DNA from 4 places in the Brochothrix thermosphacta DSM 20171 genome. Region 2 is predicted to be linked to each of the others. Evidence: riboswitches for the same ligand, from Rfam matches in the RefSeq annotation. Region 2 holds a riboswitch; each other region holds the start of a gene.
What was found. A riboswitch is a leader RNA that binds a small molecule or an ion and turns the genes downstream of it on or off. The one in region 2 is predicted to bind S-adenosylmethionine.

Region 1 (5,054 bases), 620 kb from region 2:
GGCTACAATTATTGGAAGATGCACTACCCGTTTTTAAGGTTGCTTATTATCTTAAATGGTTTATTGTTTGCTGTCTTGTTGTTAACAACTAAAATGGTCATAATATGTAGTTTTTTATGCTACGTTATGCTTGAATTTGCTTTAGTCTATGGCTTCCATCGTTTGTTTGAAAAACGTCAATTAGCTAAAAGTTTAAAGAGGGGGAGTTAATGTGATTGAAACGCAAAAATTAACAAAAAAATTCGGTAACAAGGTTGTATTACAACCGTTATCGTTAATAATAGAAGAAGGCGACTTTGTAGTCATAACAGGAAGAAGCGGTTCAGGAAAAACAACCTTGTTGAATATTTTATCGTTGTTGGAAGCACCGAGTAGCGGAATACTCAAACATAATGGGGAAATGAATTTGTCTCGTCGAGCAACGCGACAGTTGAAACGTGATTCATATGCTTATTTATTTCAAAATTATGGCTTAATTGAAGAAGAAACAGTTGCTGCTAATATCAGTATCGCACTTGCAAAAAAGGGTAAACAACAACACTCACAAATTATTTCAAGTGCTTTAGCAAAAGTGGGATTGAAAAATTATGAGAAACAACACATTTATGAGTTAAGTGGTGGACAACAGCAACGTGTTGCTTTGGCTCGGGTGATTGCTAAAAAAACGCGTTGGTTATTTGCAGATGAGCCGACAGGTAACTTGGATGAAGCAAATCGTGAACTTGTATTTAAGCTCTTAAAAGACTTGCATACAAAAGGTTGCACAATTGTATTAGTTACTCATGACTCATACATGGCAAAATTGGCGACAAAAACAGTTCATTTATAGTGTTTAACCGGTAACTATTAATAATAGCTGTTTAAATCATTCAGTGCCGTTATTCTACTATCAATCTGTTAATATACAATCCAACATTCTTATCAGATAGCTATATAACAATTAGAAAAAAATAAAAAAGAGTGCAGATTAATCCTGCACTCTCTTTTTTTTGTATGATAGGATTAAATTTTCACTTACGCCTATTTCTTTACGAGAGATACTACCATAACACCTAAGTAAAGCTATAAAAAGGCTTTATTCTTACAAAAAAGAATCAAATATTAGCACATTTAAAAAACTTTGTTATAATGAACAGTGGTAGAAATTATTTATGTGTGTGATCACACGAATGATGATCATGTGCTTTTTTCGTACGGAGTGAAAATTCATCTGGCACCATGTCAACTCCGCCAGGATGAAAAGGATGGCACTTAAGTATTCGTTTTATGGCAAGATAACTACCCTTAAAGGCACCGAATTTTTCAATGGATTCTAATCCATAAGTTGAACAAGTCGGATAAAAACGACAGCTAGGTGGGAACAAGGGTGATATTAACTTGCGATAACACTTAATAAGGAACAATAATATCTGTTTCAAAACAATCAACCTTTCAATTAATTCATCTAGCTCCATTGTATACTAAAATACGGTGTAAGACGCTAGATATGATTGCTGATTGAAGAAAAAGGGGAATGAACTATGATAGAATATACTGATTTAACAGGTGGAAAAGTACAAATGACTTTCGAAAAAAACCAATTAGGCACTGATGTGAAAGATATTTTAGTGATACCTTACATTAAAACAGGTCATTGGCTTATGACTGAAAATATCGTTCGTGGAATTGAGTTTCCCGGAGGAAAAATAGATCCTGATGAAACTGTCGAGCAAGCTGTTGTCCGTGAATTATGGGAAGAGACAGGTGTGCATCTGAAAAGTGAAGATAAATGGACCTTTTTAGCTGATTACGAGTTTCAAGATAAAAAACGTGGTCGAGTGATTAAACGCGCTTTTTTAATAGAGATGGCAACATACGAAGAAGCACCACTGCCTGAAGACTATGAAACGAGCGGTGTGCACTTATTAACAGAAGCAGAATACCTTCAATTGGAGACCTCTTCATTGAGTTTTTATATGAAAGATGCCGGAATGGAATTACTTTGGAATAAAGCGAAGGAAATCATCAAACATTAGTCTAATTTCATTGACAAGACAAGGTTTGTTTGAGATAATCAAAATATATCATGATGAAACAATTATGAATCTTATCAAGAGTGGTTGAGGGACTGGCCCTATGAAACCCAGCAGCCTACACTAAGGTGTAAGGTGCTAACCTGTGGCAAGATACAAAGGTATCTTGAGCGATAAGAGAAAAAAGGTATAGCTATAAGTATGCTATTAGGACCTTTTCTCTTTTTAGTGAGAAAAGGTTTTTTAATGCAGTTTATTGCCACTTTTTTACGATTGCATAAGAGGTTATAGCGTTTCTAAATCGATGCATGATAAAAAATGGAGGATTTAACATGACAAAAAACCGTCGTCTTTTCACATCAGAATCTGTAAGTGAAGGACATCCAGACAAAATGGCAGATCAAATTTCAGATGCAATTTTGGATGCGATGTTAGAGAAAGACCCAATGGCACGTGTTGCCTGCGAAACAACAGTAACAACAGGAATCGTTTTAGTCGCAGGTGAAATTTCAACGAGCACTTACGTTGATATTCCTGCAGTCGTTCGTCAAACAATCCGTGAGATTGGTTACACAAGAGCGAAGTACGGCTTTGATGCGTCAACGTGTTCTGTATTGACAGCAATCGATGAACAATCGAGTGATATTGCACAAGGTGTAGATGTTGCGTTAGAGAGTCGTGATGGCGAAATTGTTGAAGAAGATATTGATGCAATTGGAGCAGGCGATCAAGGTTTGATGTTTGGGTTTGCAACTAACGAAACAGAAGAATTGATGCCGTTGCCGATTTCATTAGCACATGCATTAGCACGCCGCGTTGCAAAATTGCGTAAAGAAAACATTGTTGATTATTTACGACCAGACTCAAAAACACAAGTAACGGTTGAATATAACGAAGATGGTACACCTGCACGTGTAGATACCATTGTTATTTCAACTCAACATCATCCTGATGTAGAGCAATCAACCATCCATGAAGACATGCGTAAACTCGTTATTGACGAAGTGATTCCTGCAGCATTACTTGACGATGAAACAAAATATTTCATCAACCCGACTGGTCGATTCGTTATCGGTGGACCACAAGGTGATTGTGGTTTAACAGGACGTAAAATTATTGTCGACACTTACGGTGGTTATGCTCGTCACGGTGGTGGTGCTTTTTCTGGGAAAGATGCTACAAAAGTTGACCGTTCAGGTGCTTATGCTGCACGTTACGTTGCTAAAAACATCGTAGCAGCTGGTTTGGCTGATAAGGTAGAAGTACAAATTGCCTATGCAATTGGTGTCGCAAAACCTGTATCAATTTCAGTTAATGCTTTCGGAACAAGTTCATACTCTGAAGATGAGTTAATCGATGCCGTGAATGCAACATTTGATTTACGACCAGCAGGTATTATTAAAATGCTTGATCTTCGTCGTCCAATCTACCGCCAAACGGCAGCTTACGGACACTTTGGTCGTTTAGATCTTGATTTACCATGGGAGAAAACAGATCGTATTACAGCGTTGAAAGATGCACTGAAATAAAATTTAAAATCTCTGTCACGCACATGATTTAGTGTTGTTGTGGTCAGAGATTTTTGATGTTTAAAGCGAAAGGAAGCTGACGTTAAATGTTTGAGCAACAGCAGTTGTCAGGTTATTGGCAGACCGTTTTAGAGCAAGAAATGACGAAAGATTATTTTAAACAACTCACCCGTTTTTTAGAAAAAGAATATGCTTCAAAAACAATTTATCCACCAAAAGAAGAGGTTTTTAACGCCTTAGCACTAACCAACTATGAAGACGTGCGTGTGGTCATTTTAGGACAAGACCCTTATCATGGACCGGGTCAGGCAGAAGGGCTGAGTTTTTCAGTGAAAAGTGGAAGGCCATTACCACCATCTTTACGAAACATTTATAAAGAACTAGCAGATGATTTGAAGGTTACAACACCAACAGATGGAAGTTTGCAATCGTGGGCAAAACAAGGTGTATTGTTATTAAATGCGGTACTTACTGTACAAGCCCACCAAGCTCATTCTCATAAAAAGCAAGGGTGGGAAACATTTACAGATTGTTTAATTGATGAACTTAATCAGCGTGAAAAGCCAATTGTTTTTATTCTATGGGGTAAACCGGCACAAACAAAAAGTCAAAGAATCGATCAGTCGCGTCATTTTATTATAGAAGCGCCTCATCCCAGTCCTTTATCATCGTATCGTGGCTTTTTTTGAAGCAAACCCTTTTCAAAATCTAATGAGAATTTAATTTCGATGGGTGATAATGAAATAGATTGGTCGAATACAAGGAAATTCTAGTGTTTAACAAACATTGTATGATATTATAAGGATAGTTGTTTCAGGTAAAATGAATAAAAAATTAAATGGTAGTTTACGTATAGGAGAGAATATAATATGTGTGGATTTATAGGATGTATAAATAATAAACCAGTAGCGATATCAGCAGATGATAAAGCTGTTTTTGAAAAAATGAATAAATTTATTGAACACCGTGGCCCAGATGATGAAGGCTATTTTTATGAAGATCATATTTCAATGGGATTTCGTCGCCTAAGTATTGTTGATGTTGAAAATGGGCATCAACCTTTAGCTTATGATGATGGCCGTTATTGGATTATTTTTAATGGTGAAGTATATAATCATGTTGCTTTGCGCGAAGAATTAATCGCAAAAGGACATACTTTTAAAACTGAGAGTGATACAGAAGTTATTATTGCGATGTATTCAGAGTATAAGGAAGAATCCGTTAAACGTTTGCGCGGAATGTTTGGTTTCGTAATTTGGGATCGCGAAGAAAAAACAGCTTTTATTGCCCGTGATCAAATCGGAATTAAACCCGTTAATTATGTTGAGGTTGATGATAAATTATATGTGGGTTCTGAGAAGAAAAGTTTATTGTTAGCAATGAACAAACAAGCAATTGACGATGAAAGTCTACAACATTATATGACGTATCAATTTGTGCCAGAACCGGCTTCAATTATTAAAGAAATTCATTCATTAGAGCCAGGGCATTACATGGTGAAAAAAATTGGACA
Region 2 (5,054 bases):
TCACCACAGACAGATTTTGATGTCTTGCCATTGTTATTTCAAAAGGATGAAACCTCTCCAATGACGATGCAATCTATTCCTAGTAATTTGGTAAAAGAAGTCGAAATTACGCATCCTGATTATCCTAAATTAGCAGAGTTAGGTTTGAAATGGTATGCGATCCCAGTCATCACGAATATGCGGTTAGAAATTGGCGGCATTTCTTACGATGCAGCACCATTTAATGGTTGGTATATGGGAACTGAAATTGCTTCTCGTAATTTTGTAGATGAACAACGTTATAATAAATTAGATGAGATTGCGGCTGCTTTTGATATTACAACGCGTAAAAATCGTGATTTATGGAAAGATCGTACGTTGTTAGAGCTTAATATCGCATTACTCCAATCGTACCAGCGTGAAAAAGTTCAAGTTGTTGATCATCACACAGCAGCTAAACAATTTGGGCAATTTGAACAACAAGAAAAAGCTCAAAATCGTGAAGTAACAGGTAACTGGGCGTGGTTAATCCCACCAATGTCACCGACAACAACGCATATTTTTCATCAGAGATATAATAACGAAGTTAAAAAACCGAATTTTTTCTATAAAAAATCCCCCTTTGACAAGGGAAATGGCTGTCCTTTTCATCAGTAAAAGAGTAATCTTAGAATAAAGTCTTTTGATAGAGGAAAGAGGAACCAAATGTTACCGTACACAATCTGTTTTTTGAAATATAAAAATCAAATTTTATTACTTAATCGTATGAAAGCTCCATGGATGGGAAATTGGAATGGTGTGGGTGGAAAATTAGAGCCTAATGAAACACCAGAAGCTTGTATACTGCGTGAAGTTGAGGAAGAAACGGGTATTGTATTAGAGGCTGTTTCAGCCCGCGGTGAAATGCACTGGACTAATTTTGGTGAAGCAAATAGCGGGATGTATGTGTACACTGCTGAGCTAACTGAGAGACCTTTTCAGACACCTATAGCAACGGCAGAAGGTATACTTGATTTTAAACCACTTGATTGGATTTTAGCGGAAGCAAATACTGGTGTGGTAAATAATCTGAAACCTTTGTTTGAAAGTGTTTTTACAGCAGAGCCAGATAGTCGTTATCTTGCAGCTTATGAAGGAAATAAACTTGTGCAATTTTGTAAAAAAAATTAAGCGCTGAATGACATGTTGAAGAGAGGGAAATAAATGGAAAAAAATAATAAAGGGCAACGAATTGATTACGGTATTATTGTGACGATGGCGTTGTTTTGTGCGGTGAGCTTAATTGCTATCCATACCGCTTTGGCCTCTAACCCTGAATACGGTCGCTCGTTAGTAATTAGACAAGGCGCATTTTATTTAATTGGTGCGATTGCAATTGCTGTGATTATGCGAATTGATCGTGAAACAATGATAAAAATAACGCCTTATCTCTATGGATTAGGTCTTTTCTTATTAGTACTTGTGTTGATTCCTGGAATTGGCGTTAAAATTAATGGGGCAAGAAGTTGGATAATGATACCAGTTATCGGTCAATTCCAGCCAGCAGAGTTGATGAAAATATTTCTTGTTATGATGCAAGGGAAGGTCATTATCGAGCATAATCAAGCGGCTAAAATCCGCACAAATCGTACTGATTGGATATTGTTATTTAAAATAGCACTCACCTCATTTATTCCGTTTGCATTAATACTAGCGGAAAATGATTTAGGTACAGGCTTGGTTATCATGGCAATCACTTTGGGAATGCTCATCATATCAGGCATAACATGGCGTATCCTCTTACCATTGATCACTTCTGTCTTTGCTTTAGGGGCAGGGATGATATACATAGTAATGACAAAACCGGAGTGGTTAGCCATTGTTGGTTTTAAACAGTACCAATTCGGTCGTATTACATCGTGGTTAGACCCTTATTCTTCTGCAGATTCAGATGGTTACCAATTAATTCTAGCGATGCAGGCAATTGGGTCGGGTGAAATTACGGGTTATAAAGGCACTAATGGTATGACAAATATCCCTGAAGGACACACAGATATGATTTTTGCGATGATTAACCACCATTGGGGGTTTATCGCAGGTAGTATTGTCATTGCATTATTTTTCATCTTAGTGTATCAAATTATTGGAACAGCACTTGACTTGAAAGATGAATTTTATTCAATTGTTTGTACAGGTGTAGTCATGACTATCATGTTCCATGTTTTGGAAAATGCGGGAATGACAATTGGTTTACTGCCGATTACAGGTATTCCACTGCCATTTATAAGTTATGGTGGTACCTCACTGGTTGTTAACTTGCTGGGAATTGGCGTCATTATGTCGATGCGTTTTAACTCAAATAATTCAATGTTCTCTAAGGAAGATAAAGAAAAAGATATTCCTACCTATGATGTAAAACAGAAAAAGAAAAATAAGCGGGCTACAAATAAACAGTAAGCCGTTTTTGAAACGTACTTCTTATTTAATTCGAGTGATGAATTTAATAGGGAGTACTTTTTTTATGAAGAGAGCTTGTTAGCTAATTCAATAGAAAGCGTTGAGAGTCTTTGATAAAAGTACAGTTTAAATACTGTTATAAAAAAAATAAGAATTATGGTAAAGTTTAGTTGTCCAAATAGTAAAAATCATCTATTATTAAGATATAAAGAGAATTCAAAAAGAGTGAGGGATAGTAAATGATTAAATTTTATCAATACCCGAAATGTACCACGTGTAAAAAGGCTTCAAAATGGCTGACAGATAACGAGGTGCCCTTCGAATCGGTGAATATCGTTGAAAATACACCCACAGCATCTGAATTAAAAGAGGTTTACAAAAAAAGTAAGCTACCGATTAAACGCTTTTTTAACACAAGTGGACAAAAATACCGTGAACTGGGTTTGAAAGATAAAGTTGATCAAATGACAGATGATGATATTTTTGCACTTTTAGCAACAGATGGCATGTTGATTAAACGTCCATTAGCCTTTGATGATGAAAAAATAACACTTGGATTCAAAGAAGATAATTATGAGAATTATTGGAACTAAAAATAAATAGATAAAGGGAGTTTTTTATTATGACAGATTATCAATCATTCAAGTACACTGAAGAACACGAATGGGTAAAAAAAGACGGTGCTAATTATTTTGTGGGAATTTCATTACATGCACAAGATGAGTTAGGTGATATTGTTTTTGTTGAAGTACCAGAAGTTGATGATGTCTTAGCAAAAGGTGATTCATTTGGTAGTGTTGAATCCGTTAAAACAGTCTCTGAACTCTATGCTCCTATTGGTGGGAAAGTTGTTTCTGTCAATGAAAAATTAGAAGATGAACCAGAAACAGTTAACCAAGATCCTTATAACGAAGGTTGGATTGTTGAATTTACAGATGTAGATGAAGCAGAATATAATGCGTTGTTAAGTTATGAAGAGTACGAAGCATTTATCAAAGAATAGTTAGTCATTAAAAACGCATGATGAGGTTCATCATTGCGTTTTTTTATATTAAGGGAGTTAATAATTATGAAAGAATGGTCTACGACTGAATTTAAAGCAGCGATACTTTCAAAAAGTGCGTTTGCGGTGCTGTTTTATACACCAATGTGCGGTGGGTGCCAGTTGGTTGAACGGTATTTACATTTTGCTGAAGCGGCAATGCCAGAAGTGCAAATTGTAAAAATGAATGTCAATTATTTACCAGAAGTGATAGCTAAATATGAGATAAAAAGTGTGCCGAGTATCTATGTTTTTAGTGACGATATGGCGGGTGAAAGGTTATCTGCCATTGATAATGTTACTCGTATTTACGAAGGATTAGAAAAACTTCGAAATTAAAGCAAAAAAGGAATTGACTTGTGCTATTATTCCGCCTATAATAACTATTAACAAGTATAACTTTATATGATATTTCTTATCAAGAGTGGTGGAGGGACTTGCCCGACGAAACCCAGCAACCCCATGAGAGTGGACGGTGCTAAATCAAGCTAAGTAAGTGATTACTTAGAAAGATGAGAAGCGGGCTATTCCTTTGTAGACGTTTCACATCTTTCTGAATTTCAGAAAGATGTTTTTTTATGCTTAAAGAAGGTTAAAGAGAGGTTGAAGTGAATGATTAAATTAGATAATGTCAGTAAAACATTCGAAACACGAAATGGTGCAGTCAATGCAGTTAAAGACGTTAATTTAGAAATTAATGAAGGTGAAATCTTCGGAATCATTGGTTATTCTGGTGCGGGTAAAAGTACTCTTATTAGAATGTTTAATGGATTGGAAGCACCGACACAAGGTGCTATTCATATCAATGATGTCATGATTTCTGATGTCAAAGGTGCAGCATTACGTGCAGCTCGACAAAAAATTGGAATGATCTTCCAACATTTTAACTTATTATGGTCACGAACAGTAGCTGAAAACATTGCTTTTCCACTAGAAATTGCTGGTGTCAAGAAAGCTGAACGTGAACGACGTGTCGCAGAACTCATTCACCTTGTAGGCTTGGATGGACGTGATAAATCATATCCTTCTCAACTGAGTGGGGGACAGAAACAACGTGTTGGTATTGCAAGAGCTTTAGCAAATGATCCTGATGTGTTACTTTGCGATGAAGCTACAAGTGCTTTAGATCCACAAACAACAAGTGAAGTTTTAAATTTACTGACAGATATTAATAAGCGCTTGGGACTTACAATCATCTTGATTACCCATGAGATGCCTGTTATCCGTAAGATTTGTAATCGTGTAGCGGTTATGGAAGGCGGAGAAGTAGTTGAATTAGGGGATGTATTATCTGTTTTTCAAACACCACAACAAGAAATTACTCGTCGTTTTGTTTCACAAGCAACAGATGATACAGCGACTGAAGAGGTGGAACAACTCCTTATTGAGACTTACCCAACAGGGTTGTTAGCACGTCTCGTGTTTAATGCTTCACAGGCAACTCAACCGATTATTACCGATTTATCTAAAAAATTCAACCTTGATATTAGTATATTACATGGGTCAATCACACAAACACAAAATGGTTCATATGGGTTCTTATTTATCCAAATTGTTGCAGAACAAGAACAGATAACACAAACAAAAGCGTACCTTG
Region 3 (5,054 bases), 270 kb from region 2:
GGGCTGTTTTCGTTTTTATTGTTTTCCAACAAAATCCAAACAACTCCTGCTAAATTTCAAAAAACTCTTCCTGACAAAAAACGTCAAAAAGAGTTCTTTTCCAATTTCTTTGTAGCTGAACGTTTGGTTTTGCTTTTAGTGGTATTAGCGCTCAAATAAGAAATCACGAAATACTACATTACCTAAAAAACGTCCTTGTCGTGATAATTTAACTTGGTCACCTTCCACTTGCATCAAACCTTTATCCACAAAACGATTAATCGGTTCATGATATACATCAAACATGTCTTTACCGAATTTTTCTTTAAAGTGAGAAATAGAAACGCCTTTTGTACGGCGTAATCCTAAAAACATTTCTTCTTCAATGTGTTCATTTAAACCTAAATCCTTCGTTTGAAATGTAGGTAATTCTCCTGCTTCTAAGGGCGTCATGTATTTCTTCAGTGGACCGGCATTAGAATAACGTGTATCACCAAGAAATCCATGCGCGCCTGCACCAAATCCGTAATATTCTTCATTTGCCCAATACGTAATGTTATGGCGACTTTCATAACCAGGTTTGCAGAAATTACTTATTTCATACTGTTGGCGACCATGTGCTGCCATTGTATCCATCAAGTAACCATACATGTTAGCTTCTGCATCTTGTCCAGGTAAGATTAACTTCCCTTTTTGCATCAAATTATAAAAGATTGTTTTAGGTTCCACGATTAAAGAATATGCTGAATAATGTGGCAAATCAAGAGTGAGTGCTTTTGATAGCGTATCTTTAAAATCTTCTTCTGTTTGTCCAGGAAGACTAAAAATTAAATCAATTGAAATATTTTCAAAACCAACTTGATGCGCATTTTTTACTGATTGATAAACATCAGCTACAGTATGAATACGTCCAATTTTTTTCAAAAGGTCTTGATTAAAACTTTGTACGCCCATACTTAGACGATTAACACCGTGCTGACGCATAACTTCTAACTTATCAAGCGACAAATCACCAGGATTAGCTTCAAATGAAAATTCACCTGTAGCTTCATCATAAGGTAATAACTCGCGAATACCACCACAAAGTTTATCAAGTTGTTTTGGTGTAAGCGTTGTGGGTGTTCCCCCTCCAACAAATATTGTTTCAACGTTTTCAACGGGTCGTTCCTCAAGGCGCATTTTCATCTCTAGTAATAACGTATCGATGTATTGATCTACAGGCTGCCCCTCTAAAAATACCTTGTTAAAATCGCAGTAATAGCAAATGTGTTCACAAAATGGAATGTGTATATAAACGGCTGTCATTATTGGCCTTCCTTTCTTACTCAACGTTCTTTATTTTACGTGAAGCTACCTTTTTATTCAAGTCGTTCGTTTTATTAAAAAAATCCTACAATATGATACAGTCTATCGATTTCTTTTAAAACATTAATTTTATTCTACAGATACTAAGACTCTTAAGTTAATGATTGCCGCAAAAAAGACCTCTCAAGTAAATGAGAGGCCGTTTGTTACTATTTTTTTAACCAATTGCGAAAACGTTCTTCCATAGTGCCAATACTATCTTCAACGCGGTCATTTAATTTATGTTTACGATTTTCTTGTAATTTAGTAATCGCTTCTTCACGTAACTCTGCTTCAACTTCTTGCGCATGTAACACTTGAAATTCCACAGTAACAGCTGGTTCACGTACAACAGTATGAGCGCCACGTTCGTTTAAGTACTGGTCCAATAAACCATTTTCTTCCTCTTCTACAATTAACAAGAGTGCATTTTGGTTTAATGCAAGGTTATTATTAATTGCTTCAACGATCGTTTTATCGTCAATCGACGCACTTCCCATTAATGGACCTAAATCTGGTCCTAATAATGCCCCTAATGGACCGTCAATAATTTCAAAAATCCCACCAATTAAACCTCCGGTGGACCAACTATCATCTGTTTTATCAACGTTGAAGCCATCATATCGAGAAATACCTGTGGCTGTTTTTTTTAGCACAACTGCAGTTAGGACACTAAAACCTGCCATACTGCTGCGTAAATCGGATAATGCATTTTCACTTTCTGTGTTTCGGTTAAAAAGTACCGATACAATATTGATCATAGTCATCATCTCCTCTTCCCTTTCACTATAGGCTTGTTGACAGAAAAATTCAACTGAGAGCTTACAGCATTTTCAAGAAGATGATTCATTGGTTACTTTTGTGTTTTTTCAAGCGCTTGTTCAATATCCCAAAGGATATCATCTATATTTTCTAATCCAATAGAAAGACGTATTAGGTCGGGTGTAATTCCAGCTTTAGCTTGATCTGCTTCTGATAGCTCAGAGTGCGTTGTACTTGCTGGATGAATAACTAATGATTTAGAATCACCAACATTTGCAAGCAATGAAAATAACTTTATGCTATCAATAAATGTTTTTCCAGCTGTCACACCACCTTTAATTCCAAATGTAAAGATTGAACCAGCGCCTTTAGGTAAATATTTTTTCGACAAGTCTTGATAAGGATTTCCGTCTAATTCAGGATAACTCACCCATTCAACAGCAGGATGCTCATTTAAATAGTTTGCCACCGCTCGAGCATTTGACACGTGTCTTTCTACACGCAATGATAAAGATTCTAATCCTTGTAATAAATAAAAGGCACTCTGCGGACTAATTGCTGCTCCAGTATTACGCAATAATTGCACACGCGCTTTGAGAGCAAAGGCTACGTCCGGAACATCAGCATATACTAACCCACTATAACTTTCATCAGGCGTTGTAAAGTCGGGAAACTTACCACTTGCTCGCCAATCAAATTTACCACTGTCTACTAAAATACCGCCTAAGGTTGTCCCGTGACCTCCAATAAATTTAGTTGCAGAGTGTACAACAATATCAGCTCCAAAATCAAACGGGCGAATTAAATAGGGCGTTCCAAATGTGTTATCAATGATAAGTGGAATATCATTTGCATGAGCCACAGCTGCTACAGCTTCAATATCTAACACATTGATACGCGGATTCCCTATTGTTTCAGCAAATATTGCCTTTGTATTAGGTTTAATCGCTGTCTCAAAATTAGTGCTATCATCTGGATCTACAAAACTCACAGTGATTCCTAATTTACTTAACGTTGACTTAAACAATTCGTATGTTCCACCATATAATGTGCTTGCTGCAACAATATGATCACCTGAGTTAGCCACATTTAAAATCGCATAAAAAATAGCTGAAGCGCCCGAAGCAGTTGCCAAAGCAGCTGTCCCACCCTCTAATTGTGCAATTCTCTGTTCAAATACATCTTGTGTTGGGTTCATAATTCGTCCGTATACATTACCTGGCTTACGTAGCTGGAAGAAATCAGCTGCTTCTTCTGCATTTTTGAATACGAACGATGTTGTTTGATAAATTGGAACAGCTCGTGCCCCTGTTGTTGGATCGGGTTCTTGCCCCGCATGGATTTGTAAGGTTTCGAATTGAAACTGATGTTCTTTTGTCATTTTAACCGCTCCTTTTAATGTTATTAATCAAATAACTTATGTAGAGAAGGTGCATTAAATACAAAAAAGCCGTCTCTTCTAAAAGAGGCAGCTTTTTACAATGCTGAACTCTCATCTTTCAGGTTTAAACCTGCAGGAATTAACACCATACGCAAAACGCTGGTTGTCGGGTTTCATAGGGCCTGTCCCTCCACCACTCTAGATAAGAATTAATAAAGATAACGCCAGTCATCTTATTAATCGATTTATTTAATTGTTTCTATCATAACTGATGCTTTATTCGTACGTCAAGTATTTGTTTGAATTTTCAGTTATTTAATCGAAGTGTTCCATTGTGCTTTAAACTAAACTATCGATTGGTACTCACTTAATTTTTAAAAAGGGAATAATACTCATCAGTAGTTAATAATAGCGCTAGCCGTGTTTTTATCTGCTGTTGCAAAAGCCACCTTCCTACTAAATCTCAAAAAAACTCTTCCTGACAAAAAGCGTCAAAAAGAGTTTTTCTACAATATCCCTGCCATTCTACGGGCTATTTTCGTTTTTATTGGATCTGAACGTTTGGTTTTACTTTTATTATTATCCAGTAAAAGCCAAACCACTCCTGCTAAATTTCATAACGCTACAAAAAAATCCACTACTAGACCTGAAATTCAAATCAGAAATAGACATGGATCAGTCTATAACGATTAAAATTTCTAGCCTAAAGAGTAGTGGATGTTTGATAGATTACAATTTATCATTGTTTTACAAGGTAGAATATACTTTTATTATTTTTCTAACCATTCAGTGTGGAATGTACCTTCTTTATCAGTACGTTCATATGTGTGAGCTCCAAAGTAGTCACGTTGTGCTTGAATAAGGTTAGCTGGTAATGTTTCTGTACGGTAACTATCGTAATAAGAAATAGCTGCAGAGAATGTTGGTACTGGAATACCAGCTTTAACTGCTGTTGCTACTACATCACGCAATGCTTCTTGATAGTTGTCAGCGATATCTTTAAAGTATGGATCCAAGAAAAGATTTTTCAATTCTGGTTCTTTACTGAAAGCATCAGTGATTTTTTGTAAGAAACGAGCACGGATGATACAACCTGCACGGAAAAGTTTAGCGATTTCGCCAAAGTTTAAGTCCCAGTTGTTTTCATCTGAAGCCATACGCATTTGAGCAAATCCTTGTGCGTATGATGCAATTTTACTTAGGTAAAGTGCACGACGTACTGCTTCAACAACCGCTTCTTTATCACCTGTAAATGGTGTTTTAGCAGGTCCTGTTAATACTTTACTTGCTGCTACACGTTCTTCTTTCAAAGCTGAAATATAACGTGCAAATACAGATTCAGTAATTAACGGTAATGGTGTTCCTAAATCTAAAGCACTTTGGCTTGTCCATTTACCTGTTCCTTTATTTCCAGCGCGATCCAAGATAACGTCAACTAGCGGCAAACCAGTTTCAGCATCTTTTTTCTTCAAGATATCTTTTGTGATATCAATTAAATAACTATCTAATTCGCCTTGGTTCCAGTCTTCAAATACATCTGCTAATTCATCATGTGAAAGACCTACGTGATGTTTAAGTAGCGCATAAG
Region 4 (5,054 bases), 950 kb from region 2:
CACCATGACTTCGTGATGTTTCAATTGAAATAACATCTGCATCTAGGGCTGAGATAGTATCAATGATGTCGTCAAATTCGGCGTAACACATATGTGTATGAATCTGTGTTTCGTTTTTAACACCAGCAGTAGTTAATTTAAAAGCATAAACAGAAGCATCTAAATACTTTTTCCATCGTTCTTCTTTCAAAGGTAACCCTTCTCTTAAAGCAGGCTCATCGATTTGGATGATACCAATACCAGCTTTTTCTAATGCGAGTACTTCTTTACGTAATGCTAAACCAATTTGGTTGGCAACTTTATCTACCGTGATGTCATCACGAACAAAAGACCAGTTTAAAATTGTGATAGGAGCTGTTAACATTCCTTTGACTGGTTTCTCAGTTAGGGATTGTGCATAAACGGTTTCTTCAACAGTCATTTCTTTTTCGAAGGCAATGTCACCAAAGATGAGTGGTGGACGCACTGCGCGAGAACCATATGATTGTACCCAACCAAATGTACTTGCTTGGAAGCCGCTTAATTGTTGACCAAAGTATTCAACCATGTCAGTACGTTCAAATTCACCATGAACTAAAACATCTAAATCAAGACCTTCTTGAATATCAATCCAACGTTCAGTTTCTTCTTTAATGAATGAACGGTAGTCAGCTTCTGTGAGATTACCTTTTTTCCAAGCCGCACGTTTTTGACGGACAACAGCTGATTGCGGGAAACTACCAATTGAAGTTGTAGGTAATAGTGGCAAATTAAGTGCTTCATGTTGTAATAAAATTCTTTCAGCGTAAGGAAGCGCACGATTAACTTCTTCACCTTGGATGCTAGTTAATTCAGCTTCAACCGTTTGATTATTTCTAAAGTCAGCTTTTTGTAACGCTGTGTATTTTTCAAAACTATCATCCAATTCTGTTTGAATAGATGATACACCATCACGAACAGCCTTTGTTAATAGAACAATTTCATGTAATTTTTCATCAGCAAAAGCTAAGCCGTTTACTAATGTTTTTTCGAAGGTGGTTTCATGTGCGACTGTAATTGGTACATGTAATAGTGATGATGAAGGTTGAATAATAAGTCGTTCAGCAGGAACGTTTGCTTGAATTAAAGTCAGTAAGGCTAATTTATCTTTAAGATTAGAACGCCATACATTACGTCCATCAATAATTCCAGCAGCTAATATCTTATCTTTTGGGAAACCAAATTGTAAAAGTGAACGTAAGTTATCACCGTGATCTGCCACAAAATCAATCCCAAAACCGTCTGCTGGTAATTCTAATATCGCTTCGTAATGATCTAAGCGTTCGAAATATGTTTGTAAAATCAATTGAATTGATGGGGCAGCCTCTTTGAAAGCAGCGATAGATTTTTTGTAATAGTTCAATTCTTTTTTATCTGTAAGAAGCACTAAATAAGGCTCGTCTAATTGAACTGTTTGAACACCAGCAGCTTCTAATTCAGCGAAAATCTGTACATAGACAGGAATAAGAGCAGTAAGCAGTGTTTCAAATTGATCTTCTTCATAACCTTTTGCAAGTTTTAAGTATGAAATGGGGCCAAGTATAACGGGTTTAGTTTCTAAACCTAACTCATTTTTTGCTTCGTTATAATAAAATAAGGGGCGATTAAAAGTTAATTGAGGTCTTGCATTGTCTAATTCAGGTACGATGTAATGATAATTTGTATTGAACCATTTAGTCATTTCAGAAGCAACGGCATCTTTGTTACCACGGGCAATTGCAAAGTAAGTTTCTAATGGAACTTCACCATCTGTATATTTGAAACGTTCAGGAACAATTCCCAATGTCACTGAAGTATCTAAAACATGATCATATAGTGAAAAATCTCCCGATGGAATTTTATCAATACCTGCATCCGCCTGTTTTTGTAAACTTGCTAAACGCAATTCTTTAGTTGTTGCAAGTAACTCTTCTTTCGATGAACCATCATTCCAATAGCTTTCTAACGCGCGCTTCCATTCTCTTTTTTCTCCTAAACGTGGGTATCCTAAACTTGAACTTTTGACTGTCATAATGATCAATTCCTCTCCAATTTATAATGATAACCTCACTTCAATTAACAAACCCCGTCCCAAAAGAAAAGCCTCTCTATAAAAAACTATAGAGAGGCGAATCGTAGCTGCAATAAATGATGTGCTCGATTTCTCTCATTTTTCAAGGAAAAAAGATTCCTTGCAGGATTTAGCACCTTTTCATCGAAATGAAAGGTTGCCGGGTGTCATAGGGCCAGTCCCTCAACCACTCGTAATAAGAGTTGTATATGAATTTGTGAATGTTATTGATACTGATATTACACTTGTTATTTTCAGAAGTCAACAATAATTTAGAATATTCTAAATGTTACCAATATTAAAAATAGATTAGTAATAAGGCAATCATAAAAAAGTGATATCAATGTAAGTGTTTCCAATTGTAAAAAGGTCTATATTACTAATGCAAATAGGAGTATACTAAAAAGCATATTATCGGAATTGTCAGATAATTCATTTAAAGGGAGAGTGTTTTTTTATGAAAACAGAAACAATGAAAGAAGAAAATATGCGTTTTATCGATTATGTTTATCGTGTATCGGCGGGAGTAGCTAACGCTGTTTTAGTAATGTTAGGAATTGGTTTATTAATTGAAACGATAGGTGGTTTTCTTAATTGGCCAGCTTTTATTGGTATCGGAACAATCGCTAAGTCACTATTAGCACCAGCATTTGGTGTGGCAATCGCTTATCAACTTAAGGGAAATACATTAGTGGTATTTAGTTCAATGATTGCAGCAACAGTAGGTGGTGCTGCCGTACATTTTGTGGAAGGTGCCAATGCTGCAACAGGTGGAGTAGGTTTGGTCTTCGTCTCAGGGCAACCAATATCAGCAGTTTTAGCAGGGATAATTGCAACGTTAGTGGGTTTATGGTTAACAGGTAAAACGATTTTAGATATGGTATTTATTCCTTTTGTTGCAGTTGTTGTGGGGGGCGTAGCCGGATTAGGTCTAGCAGCAGTAACTACACCACTTTTAGTCGATTTAAGTGGTTTTATGGCACAATCAATTACTGTGTCTCCACTATTTGGTTCAAGTGTTATAGCGTTAGTCTGGAGTATTTTGTTAATGACGCCAGCATCTTCAGCAGCACTGGCAATTGCATTACAATTAGACCCAGTATCATCAGCTGCTGCATTGATAGGTTGTACAGCACAATTTGTTGGATTTACGGTAATGTCTTTCCGACAAAATGATTTAGGTGGTAATCTTGCACAAGGATTAATTACTCCAAAAGTACAATTTCCAAATCTTATCAAACATCCACAACTAGTAGCTGGTCCATTTTTGGCCTCTATTATTTGTGCACCTATAGCGACAACCGTCTTTCATTTTAAGACGAGCTATGAGTTAGCGGGTCTGGGTTTAAACTCATTGATTGCTCCAATAGCTATTTGGGGGAAACAAGGTAATAATGATTTCTTTGTCTATCTATTAATGGGGATTGTACTTCCAGCTATTATTACATTTATTGTTCATCAAGTGATGTTGAAATTGAAGTGGGTTAACCGTAAAGATCTTAAGATGGAGGTCATGTAATAAAGGTGTTTAGTCCTTTTCATTTTTGTTAACTTGCTAGTGTTCTATGTGTATTTAGGGTATGATAGCTATAAGTCAATAAAAAAAAGGACGGAATGCGTTAATGTATGAAATTAAGAAATGGGCAGTGAGTAATATTAACAGTGGAACACCATTGTTAACGAAAGAAATGTTCTATAACAAAGTACCTAAAGAAGAAGGTGCTGTTGTAGAATTAATGGATGAAAAAAAACATTATGTCGCAACTGCGCTTGTAGGTAAGCAAAATAAAGGTATCGGTTGGGTTATATCTAATAAACAGAACCAAGTATTCGATTATGCTTTTATTTTAGGCAAAGTTAGAGCAGCAGTAGATAAAAGAGAAATGTTATTCAAATCTGAAGAAACGACAGCTTTCCGTGTCTTTAATGGTATTAGTGATGGCATTGGTGGTTTAACAATTGATTGGTACGATGGCTTTGCTTTATTTAGTTGGTATAGTGAAGGACTCTTTCTACATTCAGATACAATTTATTCTGCGTTTGAAAAAGTTATTTCATATAAAGGTATCTACGCTAAACGACGTTTTGGTGAAAATGGTCAATTCGTTGATGATGATAATTTTGTCAAAGGTGAGATAGCTCCTGAACCACTAATTATAAAAGAGAGCAATATTAACTTTGCGACGTATTTAAATGATGGTGCTATGACGGGTATTTTCCTTGACCAACGTGATGTACGACGTTATATTATGGAAGAATTATCTGCTGGCAAGCGTGTTCTTAATACGTTCTCATATACTGGTGCTTTCTCTGTTGCAGCTGCAATGGGTGGTGCTATACATACAACAAGTGTTGATGTTGCTAACAGAAGTCGTGCTAAAACAGCTGAACAATTTGAAGTTAATAATCTTAACCCTCAGGATCACACAATCATGGTTGAAGATGTTTTCCACTACTTTAAATACGCAACTCGTAAAGAACTGGAATTTGATTTGGTTATTTTAGATCCGCCAAGTTTCGCAAAAACAAAAAAAGTAACGTTTAGTGCAACTAAAGATTATGGTACTTTGCTAGAACAGGCAATCAATATTACAGCAGTTAATGGGTATGTTGTTGCTTCAACTAATCACAGTGGAATTACGATGTCTGATTTCAACAAAACAATCAAAAATTCGTTTGCCAAACAGGGTCGTAAGTATCATGTAGAAACAACTTTTGAGCAACCAGTGGATTTTGCTTCTATTAAAGGTTATCCAGAAAGTGCTTATTTAAAAGTAGTTATTCTTAAAGTATTATCTTAGAGGAATAGAAAGAGGGTGGGTTGACTATGACGACAACGACACAAACAGCAAAAAAAGTATCATCTTACAATCTGGCAGAAGAAATTGCAAATGCTATTACACATGGTATAGGTTTCTTATTGAGTATTCCAGCATTAGTGTTTTTAATATTAATTGCTGTTTCTAAAGGTGGAGCCATGCATGTT

Region 1: it holds a riboswitch for S-adenosylmethionine, as region 2 does, so the genes downstream of both, metK (methionine adenosyltransferase) here and V6S17_RS02690 (methionine ABC transporter ATP-binding protein) in region 2, are expected to answer to the same signal.
Region 3: it holds a riboswitch for S-adenosylmethionine, as region 2 does, so the genes downstream of both, V6S17_RS03940 (O-acetylhomoserine aminocarboxypropyltransferase/cysteine synthase family protein) here and V6S17_RS02690 (methionine ABC transporter ATP-binding protein) in region 2, are expected to answer to the same signal.
Region 4: it holds a riboswitch for S-adenosylmethionine, as region 2 does, so the genes downstream of both, metE (5-methyltetrahydropteroyltriglutamate--homocysteine S-methyltransferase) here and V6S17_RS02690 (methionine ABC transporter ATP-binding protein) in region 2, are expected to answer to the same signal.

What each region holds. Positions count from the first base shown of each region.
Region 1 is NZ_CP145608.1:1,121,906-1,126,959, forward strand. Features, by position in the region: gene V6S17_RS05770 (DUF1430 domain-containing protein) at 1-210, shown strand, start outside; gene V6S17_RS05775 (ATP-binding cassette domain-containing protein) at 212-829, shown strand; gene yidD (membrane protein insertion efficiency factor YidD) at 1,146-1,418, opposite strand; gene V6S17_RS05785 (NUDIX domain-containing protein) at 1,521-2,015, shown strand; SAM riboswitch class I at 2,084-2,192, shown strand; gene metK (methionine adenosyltransferase) at 2,345-3,541, shown strand; partial or broken gene V6S17_RS05795 (uracil-DNA glycosylase) at 3,628-4,314, shown strand; gene asnB (asparagine synthase (glutamine-hydrolyzing)) at 4,411-5,054, shown strand, end outside.
Region 2 is NZ_CP145608.1:504,522-509,575, forward strand. Features, by position in the region: gene V6S17_RS02660 (nitric oxide synthase oxygenase) at 1-636, shown strand, start outside; gene V6S17_RS02665 (NUDIX hydrolase) at 685-1,149, shown strand; gene V6S17_RS02670 (FtsW/RodA/SpoVE family cell cycle protein) at 1,183-2,415, shown strand; gene V6S17_RS02675 (arsenate reductase family protein) at 2,655-3,008, shown strand; gene gcvH (glycine cleavage system protein GcvH) at 3,038-3,418, shown strand; gene V6S17_RS02685 (thioredoxin family protein) at 3,485-3,796, shown strand; SAM riboswitch class I at 3,870-3,976, shown strand; gene V6S17_RS02690 (methionine ABC transporter ATP-binding protein) at 4,070-5,054, shown strand, end outside.
Region 3 is NZ_CP145608.1:773,886-778,939, reverse strand. Features, by position in the region: gene hemW (radical SAM family heme chaperone HemW) at 145-1,284, opposite strand; gene V6S17_RS03945 (hypothetical protein) at 1,494-2,084, opposite strand; gene V6S17_RS03940 (O-acetylhomoserine aminocarboxypropyltransferase/cysteine synthase family protein) at 2,177-3,466, opposite strand; SAM riboswitch class I at 3,575-3,675, opposite strand; gene gndA (NADP-dependent phosphogluconate dehydrogenase) at 4,237-5,054, opposite strand, start outside.
Region 4 is NZ_CP145608.1:2,120,734-2,125,787, reverse strand. Features, by position in the region: gene metE (5-methyltetrahydropteroyltriglutamate--homocysteine S-methyltransferase) at 1-2,032, opposite strand, end outside; SAM riboswitch class I at 2,162-2,271, opposite strand; gene V6S17_RS10610 (PTS transporter subunit IIC) at 2,526-3,587, shown strand; gene V6S17_RS10605 (class I SAM-dependent rRNA methyltransferase) at 3,691-4,869, shown strand; gene trhA (PAQR family membrane homeostasis protein TrhA) at 4,896-5,054, shown strand, end outside.